Regions from separate parts of the Sinorhizobium sp. 7-81 genome, predicted to be linked through region 2. Evidence: riboswitches for the same ligand, from Rfam matches in the RefSeq annotation. Region 2 holds a riboswitch; each other region holds the start of a gene.
What was found. A riboswitch is a leader RNA that binds a small molecule or an ion and turns the genes downstream of it on or off. The one in region 2 is predicted to bind thiamine pyrophosphate.

Region 1: another riboswitch for thiamine pyrophosphate. It lies ahead of thiB (thiamine ABC transporter substrate binding subunit); the one in region 2 lies ahead of thiD (bifunctional hydroxymethylpyrimidine kinase/phosphomethylpyrimidine kinase).
Region 3: another riboswitch for thiamine pyrophosphate. It lies ahead of thiC (phosphomethylpyrimidine synthase ThiC); the one in region 2 lies ahead of thiD (bifunctional hydroxymethylpyrimidine kinase/phosphomethylpyrimidine kinase).

What each region holds. Positions count from the first base shown of each region.
Region 1 covers NZ_JASKLT010000005.1:198,383-204,840, reverse strand. The annotation lists gene QN224_RS18815 (ABC-F family ATP-binding cassette domain-containing protein) at 1-697, opposite strand, end outside; gene QN224_RS18810 (thiamine diphosphokinase) at 702-1,352, opposite strand; gene QN224_RS18805 (GNAT family N-acetyltransferase) at 1,531-2,016, opposite strand; TPP riboswitch at 2,200-2,313, shown strand; gene thiB (thiamine ABC transporter substrate binding subunit) at 2,362-3,387, shown strand; gene thiP (thiamine/thiamine pyrophosphate ABC transporter permease ThiP) at 3,395-5,023, shown strand; gene QN224_RS18790 (ATP-binding cassette domain-containing protein) at 5,020-5,748, shown strand; gene QN224_RS18785 (M48 family metalloprotease) at 6,144-6,458, shown strand, end outside.
Region 2 covers NZ_JASKLT010000006.1:139,898-146,355, forward strand. The annotation lists gene QN224_RS20550 (carbohydrate ABC transporter permease) at 1-619, shown strand, start outside; gene QN224_RS20555 (heme-binding protein) at 650-1,069, opposite strand; gene QN224_RS20560 (acyl-CoA thioesterase) at 1,353-1,868, shown strand; gene QN224_RS20565 (hypothetical protein) at 2,222-2,659, opposite strand; gene bdcA (SDR family oxidoreductase) at 2,909-3,622, opposite strand; gene QN224_RS20575 (TetR/AcrR family transcriptional regulator) at 3,695-4,291, shown strand; TPP riboswitch at 4,410-4,512, shown strand; gene thiD (bifunctional hydroxymethylpyrimidine kinase/phosphomethylpyrimidine kinase) at 4,624-5,418, shown strand; gene QN224_RS20585 (polysaccharide biosynthesis tyrosine autokinase) at 5,786-6,458, opposite strand, start outside.
Region 3 covers NZ_JASKLT010000002.1:304,606-311,063, reverse strand. The annotation lists gene QN224_RS08770 (hypothetical protein) at 1-149, shown strand, start outside; gene QN224_RS08765 (thiamine phosphate synthase) at 177-782, opposite strand; gene QN224_RS08760 (thiazole synthase) at 779-1,552, opposite strand; gene thiS (sulfur carrier protein ThiS) at 1,555-1,752, opposite strand; gene thiO (glycine oxidase ThiO) at 1,749-2,759, opposite strand; gene thiC (phosphomethylpyrimidine synthase ThiC) at 2,761-4,590, opposite strand; TPP riboswitch at 4,688-4,799, opposite strand; gene QN224_RS08740 (ABC transporter ATP-binding protein/permease) at 5,071-6,458, shown strand, end outside.

The DNA.
Region 1 (6,458 bases), on a different contig from region 2:
GCCAATGCTCCTCGCGCTCGATCGCCTTGCCGAGCTTGTGCTGCTCCAGTTCCTCGGCCTCCAGCACCTCGTCACGCCACGCCTCGAAATGGCCAAAGCCGCGGTCGAGCCGGCGCGACTGGCCCCGGTCGAGCCAGACGGTCGCCGTCGAGACCTTTTCGAGAAAGCGCCGGTCGTGCGAGATGAGCACGAGTGCCGAGCGGCTGCGGGTGAGTTCGTCCTCCAGCCATTCGATGGTCGGGAGATCGAGATGGTTGGTGGGCTCGTCGAGGAGCAGGATGTCCGGCTCCGGTGCCAGCACACGGGCAAGTGCCGCACGCCGCGCCTCGCCCCCCGAGAGCCGCTTCGGATCCTCCTCGCCTGTCAGCCCAAGATGCTGCAGCAGATAGGCGACGCGATAGGGATCGTCGCCCGGGCCGAGCCCCGCTTCCGCATAGGCCTGGACGGTGTCGAAGCCTTCGAAATCCGGCGCCTGATGCAGATAGCGAACGGTCGCCGACGGGTGACGGAAGATTTCGCCCGATTGCGGTTCGACGAGGCCGGCGGCCATCTTCATGAGCGTGGACTTGCCGGAGCCGTTGCGCCCGACGAGGCAGATGCGGTCGCCAGGCTCGACCTGCAGGTTGGCGCCCGCAAGCAGCGGCGCGCCGCCGAAGGTCAGGAAGATGTCATCGAGCTTCAGAATGGGTGGCGCCAAGGCTTCAGGCTCCGGAAAGATCATAGGGACGGGCGAGAATAACCGCCCGGCCGGATTTCAAGGAAAAGCGGACCGGTCCCTCCGCAATGTTGGAAATGGTCCGGGAGGAACCGAAGGGCAAGGCGAAGCCGTCGAGCGGATAGCGCGCGTTTTCGATGGAAAGGCCGGAAAGCGCACTGAGCCCGAGAATTGAAAAAAGGCTGCCTTTCGGCAGGTCGATCTCCCGTGCGCCGGGCAGCAGCGGATAGGCTTCCTCCTCGCCTGAGGTCATTAGCGCCGGCAGCCCCTCTTCGGCGATCGCCACGGCTCGCAGCAGATGCAGGAAGGCGTGGTCGCTTCTGGTGCCGCCGAGGGCGCCGGCGAAGATCAGCGACGTTGCGCCGCGCGCGACCGCAGCCTCGACCGCGATCTCCCCGTCGGTCGCGCCTTTTGCCGCCGGATAGCTCTCACGCGGAACCTCGGCGAACGTGGCAAGCAACGCATCGTCGGTCGAGTCGAAATCGCCTACCCAGAGTTCGGGAACGATGCCAAGCGTGCTCGCGTGGCGCATGCCGCCGTCGGCCGCGATGAAGCGGCTACCCGAAAGCTGGCTCGCAAGCCGCTCGGTGCGGGTGAGCGTACCGCCGAGAAGGATGGTGAAGGTCGATTGGGCCATGGCAGAAGCCCATAGCGCAAAGGCACGACCAGATCACGATGATTTTGGGTCGAATCGACCAAAATCATAACCGTGATCGATTCTAACGGGTTAGACCGGGACGCGCGCGGAAAACCGCGCACTTTTCCTCATCCCGCTCTAAAGGCCGAAAGCCATTTTGCGGCAGCAAAGGTGCGCATCAGCTTTCCGACGGGGCCTCGCCGGGAAAGAGCATGCCCGCATAAATACCGGGCGTCGAATCCGGTATCTCCACGGCACCGACTGCACGGGCATAGAAATCGGCGGGACCGACGCCACCGATGACGGCATAGCCGTAGCCCGCGGCCCGCATCGCCATCAGGCTCTCGATGAGCAACGCCTCGCCGATCCCCTGACCACGCATGCTTTCCTCGACGCCCGTCGGCCCGAAGAAGCCAAGCGCCGTCACGTCATGGCAAGCGAAGCCGACGACGCGGCCTTCGTGGACGGCGATGTGAATTCTGGTCGGCATTGACGAGAAGGCGGCTTCAGCCTCGCCGACCCAACCGGCGCCAAACCGCTCTTCGATCCAGGCAAGCACGATCCCGCGTTCCGGAGCCATCGCCCGGCGAACGCTGATGCCGGGCCCGAGCCGGGAAGCGCGCCTTTCAGGCAAGGCATAGAGGCGAACGAGCATGTCTGGCATGAGAGTATCTCCCGGCTACATCGCGTCTGATTGGACGCGCAAAGGACGCTGTACGTTGAATTGCCGCAGCAGGCGAACAAACGCCGCCGACAGTTGTTTGGTTTAATAGCGCAGATGGCTTGGACGGCAAATGTTTCCGCCGAAACCCGGCTTGCCAGACCTGCCGCCGAAAGCTAAATCTTTGCTGCTCTAACGGGGTGCCTCGGTCCGCTTGCGGAACCAAGGCTGAGAGGCTCAAGCCAACCCGCGGAACCTGATCCGGTTCATACCGGCGGAGGGATTAGAAGCGATCGGACCGATGCGCCCTTTTCCCGCAACATCAACAGAGGGAGAGAGGTGCCCGTCATGTCCAGTCCGCTTTACACCAAATTGCTTAGCCGGCTTGCGCTAACTGCAATCGCGGCAGCCTTGCCGTTCGGCGCCAGCGCCGCCGAAAAGAAGCTGACGATCTACACCTATGAGAGCTTCATCACCGAATGGGGGCCGGGCACGAAAGTCGCCGAGGCCTTCGAGAAGACCTGCGGCTGCGACGTCGACTATGTCGGTGTCGCCGACGGCGTCGAGCTTCTGACCCGACTGAAGCTCGAAGGCGAGCAAACGAAGGCCGATATCGTGCTTGGCCTCGATACCAACCTCGTCGCGGAAGCCAAGGCGACAGGCTTTTTCGCGCCGCACGGCCTCGACACTTCCGCCGTCAAAGTTCCCGGCAACTTTTCGGACGAAACTTTCGTCCCCTACGACTACGGCCATTTCGCCGTGATCTACGATACCGAAACGCTGAAGAACCCGCCGAAGAGCCTGAAGGAACTGGTCGAGGGCGATCCTTCGCAAAAGATCGTCATCGAGGATCCCCGCACCTCGACCCCGGGCCTGGGACTGCTGCTCTGGGTGAAGTCAGTCTATGGCGAGGAGGCCGCCGCCGCCTGGGCCAAGCTCAAGAACCGCGTGCTGACCGTGACCCCCGGCTGGTCGGAAGCCTACGGCCTCTTCACCAAGGGCGAAGCGCCGATGGTGCTCTCCTACACCACCTCGCCCGCCTACCACATGGTGACGGAAAACACCGAGCGCTATCAGGCCGCTTCCTTCGCCGAAGGGCACTACATCCAGATCGAAGTGGCCGGCATGACGAAGAACGCGAAGGAGCCGGAACTCGCCAAGGAGTTTCTGGCGTTCATGACCGGCCCCGACTTCCAGTCGATCATTCCGACGACCAACTGGATGATGCCGGTGGCGGCAACCAGGGAACCGCTGCCGGACGCCTTCGGCAAGCTCGTCAATCCGGAAAAGACATTTCTGATGTCTTCCGAGGAAGTCGCGGCCAACCGCAAGGCCTGGATCGACGAATGGCTGACCGCCATGAGCAAGAACTGAGGCGGGATTGTCCGGTGCTGCCGAAAAACGGATGACGATTGCCGCCGGGGTTTTCAGCCTCGGCGGCATTCTGCTGTTCGTCGGCCTCGCCGTCATCGTCCTCCTCGCCCAATCCGGCGGCGGTGATGCCGGCGCCCTCTTCGACACCTATGTCTGGCGCGTCACCCGCTTCACATTGCTTCAGGCGAGCCTCTCGACGATCCTCTCCGTCCTTTTTGCGATCCCCGTGGCACGCGCGCTCGCCCGCCAGGCATCTTTTCCCGGCCGCATCTGGTTGCTTCGGCTGATGGCGCTGCCGCTCGGCCTGCCGGCGCTGGTCGCGGCGCTCGGCCTCATTCAGGTCTGGGGCCGTCAGGGTTTTCTGAATACTGGCCTCGTCGCGCTCGGGCTCGAGGAGCCGATCAGCATCTATGGTCTCTTCGGCATTCTTCTCGCCCACGTCTTCTTTAACATGCCGCTCGCGGCGAGGCTGATGCTTGCCGGGATCGAGCGGATACCGGGAGAGTACTGGCGCACTGCCGCAAATCTCGGAATGCCCTCGGCCGCGGTCTTCCGCTTGATCGAATGGCCGGCGATCCGGGGACTGCTGCCCGGCATCGCCGGTCTGATCTTCATGCTTTGCGCCACCAGTTTCACGCTTGTGCTGACGCTCGGCGGCGGTCCCGCCGCAAGCACGATCGAGGTGGCGATCTATCAGGCGCTGCGTTTCGACTTCGACCCTCCGCGGGCGATCGCCCTTTCCGGGCTGCAGATCGCGTTGACAGGCGCGCTGCTTCTCGTTCTGAAGTTCGTTGCGCCGCCACCGCAGGAGAGCGAAACGAGCGGCAAGGCAATAAGGCGGTTTGACGGCTTGCGCGGGCGATCACGGCTCGCCGACGCGCTCTGGCTCATTCTTGCGCTCATCTTCGTCGGCCTGCCGTTCGTCGCAATCGCCTATTCCGGCCTGCAGGCGGATTTGGCGAGGCTCCTCCGCGATCCGGCATTTCATCGCGCGCTCGCCACCAGTGCCGTGATTGCCCTGCTTTCGGCTGCGGTATCCGTCGGGGCCACGGCCGTGATGATCCGGGCGCAGCAGGTGGCCCTGATGCGACGGCACGCCGGGGCCGCTGCCCGCGGACTTGCCGGCACAATCAGCGCCAGTAGTTCCTTCATCCTGCTGGTGCCGCCGGTCGTCCTCGGCGCGGGCTGGTTCCTGCTTTTGCGACCATTCGGCGACGTCGCGCGTTTTGCCCCCGCCGTCGTCGTCGCCATCAATGCGCTGATGGCGCTTCCCTTCGTTTACCGCGTGCTCGCGCCGGCGATGGCCACCCATACGGCACGCACGGATCGACTGGTGGCAAGCCTCGGCATAGTGGGTTTTCATCGCCTGCGATGGATCGACTGGCCGCCGCTGCGCAAACCCCTCCTGATGGCGTTCTCTTTCGCCATGGCCTTGTCTCTCGGCGATCTTGGAGCGGTGGCCCTGTTCGGATCGCAGGACATGACGACCTTACCTTGGCTGCTCTACAGCCGCATGGGAAGCTACCGCACCGCCGACGCCGTAGGGCTTGCATTGATGCTCGGCGTCATCTGCCTGGTCCTCACCGTGCTTGGCACGGCGGGAGAGGATGGAGCGCGCGAAGGAAGAAACGCATGAACTCGACAGTCTCCCCTTCCGCGGCCGTCATGCTCAAGGACGTCGAGGTCCGTTTCGAAACGACGACACTCCTGTTCGACTGCGTGATTCCGGCCGGGCAGATCATCGCGGTCACAGGCGCATCGGGTTCGGGGAAATCCACACTGTTCAACGTCATCGCCGGTTTCGAGGAACCGGAACGGGGCGACGTCCACATTCTTGGAGAAGAGATGGCCGGTCATCTGCCGGCGGAACGCCCGGTATCGGTTATCTTCCAGGAACACAACCTCTTTGCCCATCTGGACGCCGCGACCAATGTCGGCCTCGGCATCAGCCCGACAATGCGTCTGTCCGCCGTCGACCGTGCGAAAGTGGCCGATGCGTTGAAGCGCGTCGGCCTTGCCGGCTTCGGCGGCAGGTTGCCGCCGACGCTTTCCGGCGGCGAGCGCCAGCGCGTGGCGCTTGCACGCGCGCTCGTGCGCCACCGTCCGCTGCTCCTGGTTGACGAACCATTTGCCGCTCTCGACCCGGGTATGAGGGCGGAAATGCGCGAATTGTTGCGCGACCTCCATGCAGAGGAGGGCAACACGATCCTGATGATCACGCATCATCCCGATGACGTGAAGCTACTTGCCGACAGCGTGCTTTTTCTCGATCAGGGGCGTATCATCGCGCATGACCCAGTCGAGCGCTTCGTCGAACGGCGCGACGTCACGGCGATCAACCGGTTCCTCGGCCGCGAATGAGGCCGGTCGGTCTCGCCAAATCATGTTTCCTTAAATCGGAGCCGATTTTAAGAACATGCAGCAATTTGAAGTGTTACAGCGGCCCTTTGTGCGCCCAGGAGACGCACGGCGCTGCAGAGAATTCTCGAAAATCGCCGTTCGCCACAATTTGACCGCCGCGCTGTGCGACGCGCGGAATATCCGCAGGCAGCGCGATGTTCGCGCATCCGTTGCTGTGATACCACGGGGCAACTATTTCTACGGGGATCAGCTAGGCAGACGGCGCTGAAATCGATACAGCACGATCATGGCTGGAACACCCAGGCTGGAGCGCTGTATCCGGCTGAAAAGGTAGGATTTTTCAACGCCGGCGCTCGGGCTGTGGCACGCGCCGACGGAGGGGAACGGGCTGAGGCATGGTTAGGCAGACAGTCATCGACGGCCGGATTCCGACGCGACGCGGCGGCAAGAACGCACGAGTATTGGTTGTATTCCTGGCGACCACGCTCCTGTCGGCCTGCCAGTCGATGATCGAACAGGCCTACGAGCCGACCGTCACCCCCTCGTCAAATCCGCAGATCGTCGAGGAAGTGCAGAAGAACGATCCGCGCGCCCAGCTGGGTGCGCGCGAGCACCCGCGGATCGTCGCGAGCTATGGCGGCGAATACAAGGACGCCAAGACCGAACGGCTGGTGGCGCGCATCACCGGCGCTCTGACGGCGGTTTCGGAA
Region 2 (6,458 bases):
CAACAGTACCGTTGCCTCGCTGATCGGTACGGGGCTGGCGATTGCGCTCGCCTTTCCGGCTGCTTACGCCATCGCTCGGAGCGAGGCGGGAAAGCGCACGCTGCTGCCGCTCATCATCAATCTGCGTGCCGTACCGCTCATCATTTTCGCGATCCCGCTTTACATGATGTACCAGTGGTTGGGGCTGCTCGATACGCAACTCGGCCTCGGTCTGATCCTGACGATCGTCAACACGCCGCTGGCGCTCGTCATCCTCGTCAACGCGATGTCCGACGTGCCGGCGGAGCTGGACGAGGCAGCGAAGATGGACGGCGCCAGTTCCTGGCAGGTCATGCTCATGATCATCCGCCCGATCGTGCGACCGGCCCTGGTCACGACCTTCATCTTCGGGTTCATAACGGCCTGGAACGAATTCCTCTTCGGCCTGATGCTGACGACGAACCGAGCGGTTCCGATGACGGTCGGAGCATCGTTCTTCTTCGCCGCGAGCGGGGGCGGCGTGCAATGGGGCACTGCCTCGGCCGTGATGGTGCTCGGCGCATTGCCCCCCGCCTTGCTGGGCCTGTTGATGTACCGGCAGATCTCGGCGTCTTTGACTGCCGGTGCCGTGAAGGGCTAGGCACGCGCTTGCGCGCGCCCACTCGACTGCTCAACCCGGATCGGCGCCGATTGCCTTCAGGGCTGTGCGGGCTACTTCGAAATCCTGCTCGCCCGTGCCGGAGCCGACGCCGATGGCGCCGGCAAGTTTGCCCCCGAAGCGAATGGGCAGACCGCCCGGAAGATGCGTCACCCCGCCCTGCGATGCGATTCCGGCGGCAACGCCGAACTCGACCGGCATCGCGCCAGTCGGCCCGTTGATCGAGGCCGCGGTGCGGGCCTTGGAGCGGGCAGTATGCATGCTCAGATATTTCGCGCCGTCCATGCGGATGCTGGCGATCGTCTCGCCGCTGGCGTCGACGACGAAGACGCATTGCGGAACGCCGATGCTTTCCGCGTGACGCACTGCCGCCGCAAGGGCATTCATTGCGCCTTCGTGGGCAAGGCTGATCGTCTCTTTGTAATTTGCCATCGTTCTCTCCCTGTTTTCGTCACGACACTACAACGGGGCGGGAAAGAGAATGCTCGTGTTCGGCGAAGCACTTTCGCTGTCGGGGAACAAGTCGGAGTGCCATGTTGCGCCGGGCGAGCAGAGACTGGGCTTGTTGTGGGCGAGTAGGAAGGTTGAAGTCATCACGTCATGGCGCTGTCGGCTGGGGGCCGTCTGCAGCGCCGCACAACGAACCAGACGGCGTCATCGTTGCGCGGTATGATGTTTTTGACCCGGATGGCAAACACGAAAAGGATAGGGACCGATGACGCCGATGGAGCAGGATGCGCGACGGCTTGAAATGACCGTTCTGATGACGCCGGACATGGCCAATTTCAGTGGCAAGGTTCATGGCGGTGCGCTCTTGAATCTGCTCGACCGCGTGGCCTTTTCCTGTGCTTCGCGCTTTTCGAAGCAATATGCGGTGACCTTGTCCGTTGACCAGGTGATCTTCAAGGAGCCGATCCAGGTGGGCGAACTGGTCACCTTCCGCGCATCGATCAACTATGCCGGCCGGACCTCGATGGAGGTCGGTATTCGCGTGGAGGCGGAAGATATCCGTGCCGGTACCCGACGGCATACGAACTCGTGCTACTTCACCATGGTCGCCGTTGATAGCGCAGGCCGCCCGGTGGAAGTGCCGCAATGGCGTCCCGAGACGGCGACCGACCAGCGCCGGCATCGCGCGGCCGAGTTGCGCCGGACGCTGCGGCGCGAGTTCGCCAACCGTCTGGAGGCGGTGGCGCAAACCGGCCGCGACGTGGAAGGGGCGCCAGGTTGAGGCGGGGCACCGGTCATTCTTGCGGTGATCGGTCAATTCCGCCGCACGAGCGATCTTCTGCCGCGAAGTGATATTGGGCTTATCTCGCACGGAACGGGGGGCGAAGCTGACCTACGATGCGATCATCTGGCTCAAAGAGCGGGAAGTAGTTCGACAGGCAGCGGGATGATGACAAAATCCCACGCGCGTGAAGAGGCGGGGCCACACGCGGGCCCCGACAAACAGCCCTGGAGACCAAAACACTTTCGTCCCGGCCGAACGGTCGGGCTGATCGAATAATCCGGCGGCATCCGCTCTGCGGCAGGCCAAGCTGGCCGCTTAGCCATGAGCCCGCAGAGCGTTGCCGGCTCGCTTCAACCGACGAAGATCGCGCGCAAACGCGCGAACAGGCCTGTCTGTTTTCCCGCGATCGCTGCACGGATGTGACGGGCTGCCGTGGCAGCACTCACCGTGGCACCGAAGTGGCAATAGCAGATAACCCTGTGCAATTGCTCGTCGCTCAGTTCGAAGAACCGCTTTGCTTCGCCGTAAGTGTCATTTTCCAATCCGGCTGCGCGCAGGACAGGATCCTTGAATGCGACCGAGATCGGCGAGTCGTCGCCGCGCATGGTCGCACGCACTCTGGCCGGCTGATACTCGGTCTCGTGCAGCGTCGAGAGGTGGCGATGGGGGATTTGTTCCAGGAGTTCCGCCCAGCGTTCCAGACGCTCTGCGCGCGTTGTCAGCCGGCGTGGGAAATCCTGTTTGACCTCGGCGACGATCTGCAGTTGGTCGAGTGCATGGTGCTTCATTTTGGCCTCCATTCAGACGATAGTTGCTCCGCCCCATTTCCGAATTTAGCCCGCTATAAAGGTGACTCTTACGGGTGCCGAAGTCCAATCACGATGTGCTCTGGGGAGCCCCTTTCACCAAAATGTGCAGCCTTCACAACGATGTGGCCGTGGTGCGAGACCGTTTTGCGCGTGTCCGGTGATATTGCCGAGCAGCTACAACCGCGCGCCGGTTGCGACCGGCGTGCGGGGTTTGATCGTCGCGGCGTGCTACGCGCCGAACCCGCCGTCGATGGTGTGGAGCGCGCCGGTCGTGAACCCGGCTTCGGGACCGGCGAGATAGGCGGCCAGGCCGGCGACTTCCTCCGGGCGACCGTGGCGCTTGATCGCCATGAAGCTGTGCATGAATTCGCTCATCGGACCGTCCTCCGGGTTCATGTCCGTACACGTCGGACCGGGCTGGATGACATTGACCGTTATGCCCTTGTCTCCGAAATCGCGCGCGAGGCCGCGTGCCATGCCCTGCACTGCCGACTTTGTCAGCGCATAGGCGGCTCCGCCGGCAAAGGGCATGCGGTCGCCGTTGACCGAACCGACGATGATGATACGGCCGCCATCGGGCATCTGCCGCGCGGCCTCGACCGCCGCGTGATAGGGCGCGCGTACATTGACGTCGATCATACGGTCGACCGCATCCGCATCGACTTCAAGCGGATCGCCGAGGACGAGCGATCCAGCATTCACGACGAGCACGTCGAGCGCGCCTTGATCCCTGACGACCTTAGTGACCGCGTCACGGTTCGCGGCATCGGATTGAATTGCGGTCGCGCCCGTTTCCAACGCGAGTGCCTTTGCTGCTTCGGTTGAGCCCGCATAGGTGAAAGCGACGGTCGCGCCTTCACCGGTAAAACGCCGGACAATGGCCGCGCCGATACCGCGGCTACCGCCTATGACGAAGATTTTCTTGCCGCTGAAATTTGCCATGATTCGCTCCTTGAGAAGAAATGTAGTAAACGCTACATAAAGAGTATTCCACATTGGCGCAAGGATTTTGTAGTGACTGATACAAAAAATGTGAAATCGCGCGGGCGACCCCGTAACTTCGACGTAGACGAAGCCGTCGGCAAGGCGCAGGCGCTGTTCCATCAACGGGGATATGACGCCGTCAGCCTTGCCGATCTGACGGCAGCCCTGGCTATCAATCCGCCGAGCTTCTATGCCGCATTTGGTAGCAAGGCCGATCTCTATGGGCGTGCGCTGGAGCGCTATGCGAAGACGGAGGGGCTGGACTTCGATCGTCTGCTCGCGCCGGAAAAGCCGCTGAACGAAGCGCTGGCGGCCCTGTTCGACGCTGCGGCCGTTGCCTACACGGCACATCCCGAGGCGACCGGCTGCCTGGTTATCGAAGGTGCGCGCGGCGGTACGGATGCGGTCGCTTGCGACAAGGCAAAGACGCTGTGGCGTCGGAGCCGGCAGGTGGTGCGCGATGCGATCGCTGACCGAGCGGCAGACCGCGCGGACGAGATCACGGACTATGTGATGGCGGTCCTGGCGGGCCTCTCGGCAAGCGCCCGCGACGGTCTCGGTGCCGCCCGACTGCGCGCAATCGGGCGCACGGCATCGCTGGCCTTCATGTCCGACAAGGCGCGATGAGTCTTCTCACGGCCCTCAATCGTGCTCTGACTGCGTCGCGGCGATGAAAGACTCGGCTACTCTGCCGTGCGACGGCCACGCGACGTTGACAGACCGGTTCATCTGTCCGATACAATGCGAGCATTCCGAGGGGAGCACCGAGCGGTGCTGAGATGGCGGTGAGCCGAACCCTTGAACCTGATCCGGGTCATGCCGGCGTAGGAACGGGAACACGGGCCTTTGACGGCCTTCATCCACGTCTTCGCGATTTCCCGGATCTCCGTGATATTCCGATCTGGAGACCGACCGATGATGCACTCGCCTTTCTCACCCCTTGTCGCGGTGAAAATCCGATGACGGCGATCGCACTGACGATAGCCGGGTCCGACTCCGGCGGCGGCGCCGGCATTCAGGCGGACCTCAAGACCTTTTCCGCCCTCGGTGTCTATGGCGCCAGCGTCATAACGGCGGTCACGGCTCAAAACACGAGGGGCGTCACCGCCGTCGCCGACCTTTCACCGGAAATCGTCACGGCGCAGATCGATGCGGTATTTTCCGATCTCGATGTGGCCGCCGTGAAAATCGGCATGGTCTCACGCCGGGAAACAATCGCCGCCATCGCCGACGGACTGCGTCGTTTCGGCAAGCGCGCCGTTGTGGATCCGGTCATAGTGGCGACTTCGGGCGACCGGTTGCTGCGGCCGAATGCGGTCGCCGCCCTGGCGGAGGAACTCTTGCCGCTGGCGCTTGTCGCCACGCCAAACCTGCCGGAAGCCGCGTTGCTGACTGGCCGTTCCGTCGCCGAGGATGAAAAGGAGATGGCGCGGCAGGCCGAAGCCATTCTCAAGAGCGGCGCCCGCTCGGTTCTGGTCAAGGGAGGGCACCTGCAGAACGGCGAGGCCACCGACCTCTTTTTCGACGGCAACGTCATTACTCGCCTCCCGGCCGCGCGGGTAGAGACGATCAACGATCACGGCACGGGCTGTACGCTTTCGGCAGCGGTCGCGGCCGAACTCGCGCTCGGGCAGCCACTGACGGATGCCGTACGCGCGGCCAAGGCCTATCTGCACGCTGCGATTTCCGCAGCGGATGCCTTGGCCGTGGGCAAGGGACGCGGTCCCGTGCACCACTTTCACAGCTGGTGGTAGTAGCCGCGAGACGTCGTCGAAACTGCACCCGCCCGCAAGCCGCTCACGGCGCCTTGGTGTCGCCACGGTTGCGACTCAAACATGATTTCATCCATGGTTAATGGGCTCTGCGGCGCCGCGCGTCTTATCAGACGGCGGCTCGTTCCTTGCGGAGTTTTTCCTGTTTCATGCGCTGGCACTCGCTGTGCCGGCGGTCGTGGTGGTACCGATGGCGCTGGCTTATCGTCGGGCTCGATCGAAAGCCGTCACGATGATTTTTCGCCGCTGCGGAAATCCGAAGTCAGTCAAAGTCAGGTCGCTTCCCGGTTTCGGTGAAACCGGCAGCAAGTCCGCACCTGCCTTCGCAGATGCGGACGCGAGCCATGAGCTAAGCTGCGGGGCGGTTCCCGTCGATCGTATGCTCGACATAGTATTTGCCATAACGATGCCGATATTTTTCCACACCGCCGAAGTCGCTGTACTTCGAAAGCTCGTCCATGTCGGTCTTGTTGAGGATAACCCCAAGCACCTTTGAATTGATCTGCGGCTCGGAATGCAAGACGTCGCGCACCAGTCGGGACGGCGTTCTTCCCCATTCGACAACGAAGATGAAACCGTCGGCGAGCGGAGCAAAGGCCTTCGCATCCACAACGGGTGCCAGCGGCGCGAGGTCGACGACCACGTAGTCGAACGAGCTGCGCGCGTTCTCGATCAGGTTTGCCATGGCAGCCGATGCGAGCAGTTCGTGGCTTTGATGCGGTTGATGATGGGACGCCTCGCCGCCAACCGGGAAAATGGCAAGCTTGGTCCGCTGGTCGACCTTGATGCCGGCGGGCCAGGTGGCCTCTCCCATCAGCGTCTCGACGAGCCCCGTGCGCGGAGCGGGCGTGATCATCTGGGTGAGGCCGGGCTTGCGTATATCGCCGTCGATCAAGAGCGTCCGCTTGCCGCTTGCGGCCAACAGCGCCGCGAAGTTTGCGGCGACGACGGATTTCCCCTCGTCCGGAACCGCCGAAACGATCCCGATCACGCGGCTTTCGTTGCCGTGCAGCATGTGATCG
Region 3 (6,458 bases), on a different contig from region 2:
ACGACGGGCTTCGGTATCGGTTCGTCGGTGTCGCGCCGCGCGACGAGAGAGGCCGATTCGATGTCCAGTCGCTCAAGACCGGCGAATGGATCGTCCAGCCTGGACTGGTTTACGCTCAGAATCCGATGCTGAGTGATCGCGCGGCGTGACCTCTTTGCAGCGCCGCGCGTCGAGCGTCAGCGCCAGCGCGCGGTCTTTTCGATCCATTCCCGCGTCCGGCCTTCCGGGTAGGCATTCAGCGTGATGTCGGTGACGACGGCCGCACTGTCTGCTCCGTGGGCGAAGACGCCTTCGAGCCGGTCGGTGTTCAATCCGCCGATCGCGACCAGCGGAAGCGGCCGTACGCGCTCGCGCCAGGCGGAAATGCGGGAAAGTCCCTGCGGCTGCCATTTCATCTTCTTGAGGATCGTCGGGTAGATCGGCCCGAGCGCCACGTAGTCCGGCTTGGCGGCGAGCGCCGTTTCGAGCTCCGCCTCGTCATGGGTGCTGAGACCGAGCTTCAGCCCGGCCGTGCGGATCGCCGCGACATCGGCCTCGGCGAGGTCCTCCTGACCGAGATGAACGAAGTCGCAGCCTTCCTCGATTGCGATCTGCCAATAGTCGTTGACGATCAACTGGCAGCCATGGGCGGCGCAGACCGCCCTGGCGCGGCGGATCTCGCTTCTGAGATCCGATTCGGGGCGATCCTTGATCCGAAGTTGCACCAGCTTGACGCCGAGCGGCACGAGGCGCTCGATCCAGGCGGCACTGTCGACGATGAGATAGAAGGGATCGAGCTTCACGAGAAGACTGCCTTTCCGATGACGGGGGTCGAGGGAACAGCCATGTCGCGCGGTTCGAGCATGCCCGCCTCGAAGGCGGCGCGGCCGGCATCGATCGCCTTGGCGAAGGCTGAGGCCATCAGCGCCGGTTTTCCCGCGCCTGCAACGGCGGTGTTGAGCAGCACCGCGTCGTAGCCGAGCTCCATTACGGTCGTGGCATGCGAGGGCCGGCCGATGCCGGCATCGACGATCAGTGGCACATCGGGAAAATGCGCGCGCATGGCTCTAAGTGCCCCGATGTTCTGCGGCCCCATGGCGCTGCCGATCGGCGCGCACCAGGGCATCAGCACTCTGCAGCCCGCCTCGACCAGCCGTTCGGCAACGACAAGATCGTCGGTCGTATAGGGGAAGACCTCGAAACCTTCGCCGGCAAGGATGCGCGCCGCCTCGACGAGCCCGAAGACGTCCGGCTGAAGTGTGTCGTGATGGCCGATGACCTCGAGCTTGATCCAGTTCGTGCCGAAGACCTCGCGCGCCATCTTCGCCGTCAGCACCGCCTCCGACACCGCGTGGCAGCCGGCGGTGTTCGGCAGAACGCGTGCGCCGAGTTCGCGGATGAGTTCGAAGAAGGCGCCGCCCTGCCGGCCGCCGGCCGTCTCACGGCGGAGCGATACGGTGACGACCTCGGTGCCCGCCTGCCGAACGGCATCAGCGAGGATAGCGGGGGAGGGGTAGCGCGCCGTGCCTAGCAGCATGCGCGAGCCGAGTTCCTGTCCGTATAATGTCAGCATGTTCAGCCTCCCTTCATCGGCGAGAGAATTTCGATCCGGTCGCGATCGTTGAGCCGATGGCTTGCTCTGTCGGTCCGGTGAACGAGTTCGCCGTTGACGGCGGTTGCGAGCCACTCGCCCTCGTACTCGAGCGCCAGCAGCAGCTCCGACAGCGTCTTTGCGCTGCTCTCCAAGGTCTCGCCGTTGACGATGTAGGTCATTGGGTTGCTCCCTGTCGGAAAGAAGGATTGGGGGAGAATGGCGGATGTTCCGCTCCGCAGAGCTTTTCTGCGAGCTGCCGTGCCATGGCGGGCGCAAGCAAGAAGCCGTGGCGGTACATGCCGGCGATCGCGAAGCCGTCGTCGCGGTCGAGGACGCGTGGCAGGTTGTCGGCAAAAGCAGGCCGGACGCCGACGCCCATCTCCACGACGCGCGCCTCGCCGAACGCAGGATGTACGGCGTAAGCGGCGTTCAGGAACTCCATCACCGAGCGGGCGGTGATCGGTCCGTCATCATCGGTTTCGATCATGGTCGCGCCGACCATGAAACGATGGTTATCACGTGGCACGATATAGAGCGGGTGGCGCGGATGAAGCAGGCGGACAGGCCTTGAGAGGCTGATCTCGCAACCATCCAGAAAAAGATCCGCAACACCTAGTCGACTAATGCCGGGTGTGTTGGCGATCGCCGCCGCACCTGTGCATTCGACCACTGCCGAGAAGGGCGTATCGGACGGCAGGTCGGTGCTCCCGAGATGGAAGCGGACGCCTCTCTCGACGAGCGCGGCGTAAAGGCCGTCCATTGCCTTTCGCGGATCGAGATGGGCTTCTTCGGGAAAGAACAGCGCGCGGTCGAACCGGCCCGCAAGGTCCGGTTCGAGTTCTCCGATCGTGTTGCCGCCGACCCATTCGTATCCGCGGGTGCGGGCGGCGAAGCGGGCGAGCTCACCGCTGTCCCGTCCTGCGGCGATCACCAATGTGCCCCTGCGGGACACTTCGCCGGGGGCAGCCTCCTCCCACCAGTCGGCGGCGGAAAGCCCGAGCGTCAGCACTGCTTCATCGGCCGCTTCGCGTTCGCAGTAAGGCGCAATCATGCCCCCGGCATAGCTGGATGCGCCGGTTCCTACGGTTTCCGCCGCGTCCAACACCTCCACCGCGATCCCGCGGCGGCTGAGCTCGAAGGCGGCGGCAAGGCCGGCGACGCCGGCTCCCTTGATCAATACCGTCATCCTACTCTCCTGGCTGCGCTTCTTCGCCGACCGGCATATAGAGGTCGCCGCCATCGCGGTATTTGGCTGCCATCGCCTCGAGCCCTTCCTTCTGCGCCTCGGCACGGATGTCGTGGGAAATCCGCATCGAACAGAATTTCGGGCCGCACATGGAGCAGAAATGCGCGACCTTGTGCGCTTCCTTCGGCAGGGTCTCATCGTGGAAGCTGCGCGCCGTTTCCGGATCGAGCGATAGATTGAACTGGTCTTCCCAGCGGAATTCGAAACGCGCGCGGGAAAGCGCGTCGTCGCGAATGCGGGCGGCCGGGTGACCCTTGGCGAGGTCGGCGGCATGTGCCGCGATCTTGTAGGTGATCACGCCCGTCTTGACGTCGTCGCGGTCGGGCAGCCCCAGGTGCTCCTTCGGCGTCACGTAGCAGAGCATCGCGGTGCCGAACCAGCCGATCATCGCGGCACCGATGCCCGAGGTGATGTGGTCGTAGCCGGGCGCGATATCGGTCGTCAGCGGCCCGAGCGTGTAGAAGGGCGCCTCGCCGCAGACGGCAAGCTGCTTGTCCATGTTTTCCTTGATCTTGTGCATAGGCACGTGGCCTGGGCCTTCGATCATCACCTGGCAGTCTTTTGCCCAGGCGATCTTCGTCAGTTCCCCGAGCGTTTCGAGTTCGGCGAACTGAGCGGCGTCATTGGCATCGGCGATCGAGCCGGGACGCAGGCCGTCGCCGAGCGAGAAGGAGACATCATAGGCGCGGCAGATGTCGCAGATCTCCTCGAAATGCTCGTAGAGGAAGCTCTCGCGGTGGTGATGGAGGCACCATTTGGCCATGATCGAACCGCCGCGCGAGACGATGCCGGTGACGCGGTTGACGGTCAGCGGAATGTAGTGCAGCCGCACGCCGGCATGGATGGTGAAATAGTCGACGCCCTGCTCGGCCTGCTCGATCAGCGTGTCGCGATAGACCTCCCAGGTCAAATCCTCGGCGATGCCGTTCACCTTTTCGAGCGCCTGATAGAGAGGGACGGTGCCGATCGGCACGGGCGAATTGCGGATGATCCATTCGCGGATGTTGTGAATGTTGCGGCCGGTCGAAAGGTCCATGACGGTGTCCGCGCCCCAGCGCGTCGCCCAGACCGTCTTCTCCACTTCCTCGGCCATCGACGAGGTGACGGCGGAATTGCCGATATTGGCGTTGATCTTCACCAGGAAATTGCGGCCGATGATCATCGGTTCGGATTCCGGATGGTTGATGTTGGCCGGAATGATCGCCCGACCAGCTGCGACTTCCTGGCGAACGAATTCGGGCGTGACGAAATCGGGGACCGAAGCGCCGAAGCTTTCGCCGTCGCGCGTCAGCGCCTCCTTCGCCGCCTTGCGGCCGAGATTCTCGCGGATCGCAATGAACTCCATTTCCGGCGTGATGATGCCGGCGCGGGCATAGGCGAGCTGGGTGACGGCCTGTCCCGCCTTTGCCCGCAAAGGTTCCTGGCGAACGGGAAATTCAGGGGTCAGCTTTTCGCCCGTCGCAAAGCCGTTGTCCTCCGCCTTGACGCTGCGCCCCTGATAGGCCTCGACGTCACCGCGTCCAAGGATCCAGTCGCGGCGAAGCTGCGGCAGGCCCCGATCAATGCGGATATCCGCATCGTCGAGCGTATAGGGGCCGGAAGAATCATAGACGGCGACCGGCGGCTCACCGGACGTCGGATGCAGCGCGATCTCGCGCATCGGCACACGGATCTGCGGATGGATCTCGCCGGCCTTGTAGACTTTCTGCGAGGCGGGAAGCGGACCCTGCGTGACCGAGGGAGTCGTGCGCGGCGGGTTGATAATATTCATCGTGAGGCTCCAAAGTTTACGCGTTGGAGACCCAGTTCTGAAGCCGGAAGGATGAAAAGACGCTGCGCCGATGGATCGCGAAAATCGGAATCCTGGCTGTCGCACGTCCGCACCGTCCCTACGCCAGTATGAACTGGATCAGGTTCAACGGGTCACTGCGCGCTTTAGCAGTATCTCAGCCCCTTGCCGGGACCCCCCTGGTGAATGGTGCGAATAGTGCCGGTTATCGGCGTGGCGTCAAGATGGTTTTTTGAGCTTCGGCGGCCGGTTCCTATTCGGCGCGCGCTAAATCGTATCACGAATGCGCCTAAGGCTATTCTTGTGGAAAACCGTTCGGCATCGGTGCGCTTCTGTGCAGTCTAGTGAATATTAGCTGCACTGAATGAGGAGAGTGTCCTGATTCCAGAGCTCGGAGAGAAGGCCTCGCATTGGCGGAGCCGCAAGCGGAAGAAGCAACCGCAGCTTACTCCCGTGTCGCAAATGCGGAGCTTTTGGGGTCTGATGTGGGCCTATTGGTTCTCCGACAGGTGGCGGGAAGCTTGGGCCCTGGCGGCGATCATCGTCGTGCTGACGGCGTTTTCGGCGCTGTCGAGCGTTTGGTTCGCCGATGCCTCGGGCGAACTCGTCAATGCGATTGCCTTTCTCCACCATCCGCAGAATCCGACGACACTCCGCTCCATTCTAGCAAGCGCGGCGACGATGGTCTCGATCGTCGTGCTGAAGGAAGCCGGGTTCACCGCGGTCCGGCACTTCCTCTCGACGATGCTGCATCGCAAATGGCGCGCCTGGCTTGACGAGCGCTTTAACGACGCATTGCTCAGCCGCAACCATACACATCTTCACTTGCTGCGCGGCGCGTCCGAGGCGACCCCGATGGCCGGGGGGATGCCGGATAACATAGACCAGCGCATCCAGGAGTCGATCAAGGGCATGACCGGCGGGGCCATCGGACTGGCGATGGGCATCGGCGGCGTCACCCTGTCGCTTTTCTTCGTTGGTGGGAGGATCATCGAAAGCTCCACCGAGGTTGGCGGACTGGAATTCCTTGGCAGTTACGGCAGCGCCTGTCTGACACTTGCCGCCGTCGCGGCCTATGTTCCCATCAGCACGTTTCTCGCAGTCAAGATCGGTGCAATTCAGCAGCGGCTGGACGTCAGGATGCAATCGGCCGAAGGCAGCTACCGCCGCGAACTCACAACGCTGCTCCACCGCAGCTTCCATGTCGCGGCCTCGCGAGGTGAGGGGGTGCAGAAGCGCATCCACAGCCGGCGCTATCGCGAAATCGACCAAACCTGGTCGAGCCTGAACATTCTGACGGCTTGCTATATGGGCTTCGAGCTCGTCTATAATTTCATCGGCTCGCGCGTCATCGCCTATGCGCCCGGACTGCTGCCCTATGCCGAGAGCAAGATCAGCCTGCGCGGCTATGTGACAGGGGCGGAGCTCGCTAATGCCATCATCAACGATTGCTCGTGGTTCATTCATGTCATGCCAGACATAGCCCGGCTCAGGGCCAATGCAGGGCGCATCACCGATCTCGCAAAGGCGATCGAGGACGTGCAGCAGCCGCGCGCATTCTATGCCCGCACCGGCCGGTCGGAGCTAAGCTGCGTTCGGCAGAATCGCGAGATTGGCTTGACCATCCAGCGCCTCGAACTGATGCACCCGGGCGCCGACTTGCCCTTCCTTGCGACAGGCTACCTTCACTTCAACCCAGGCGAATGGACACTTCTCGTCGGTAGATCCGGCAGCGGCAAGTCTTCCCTGCTCAAGGCGATCAATGGTCTGTGGCCGCATGGCCGCGGCTCGGTCGCACTGCCCAGACACGTGCGGACGCTTTTCGCCGCGCAGGAGGTCAAGCTGCCGCC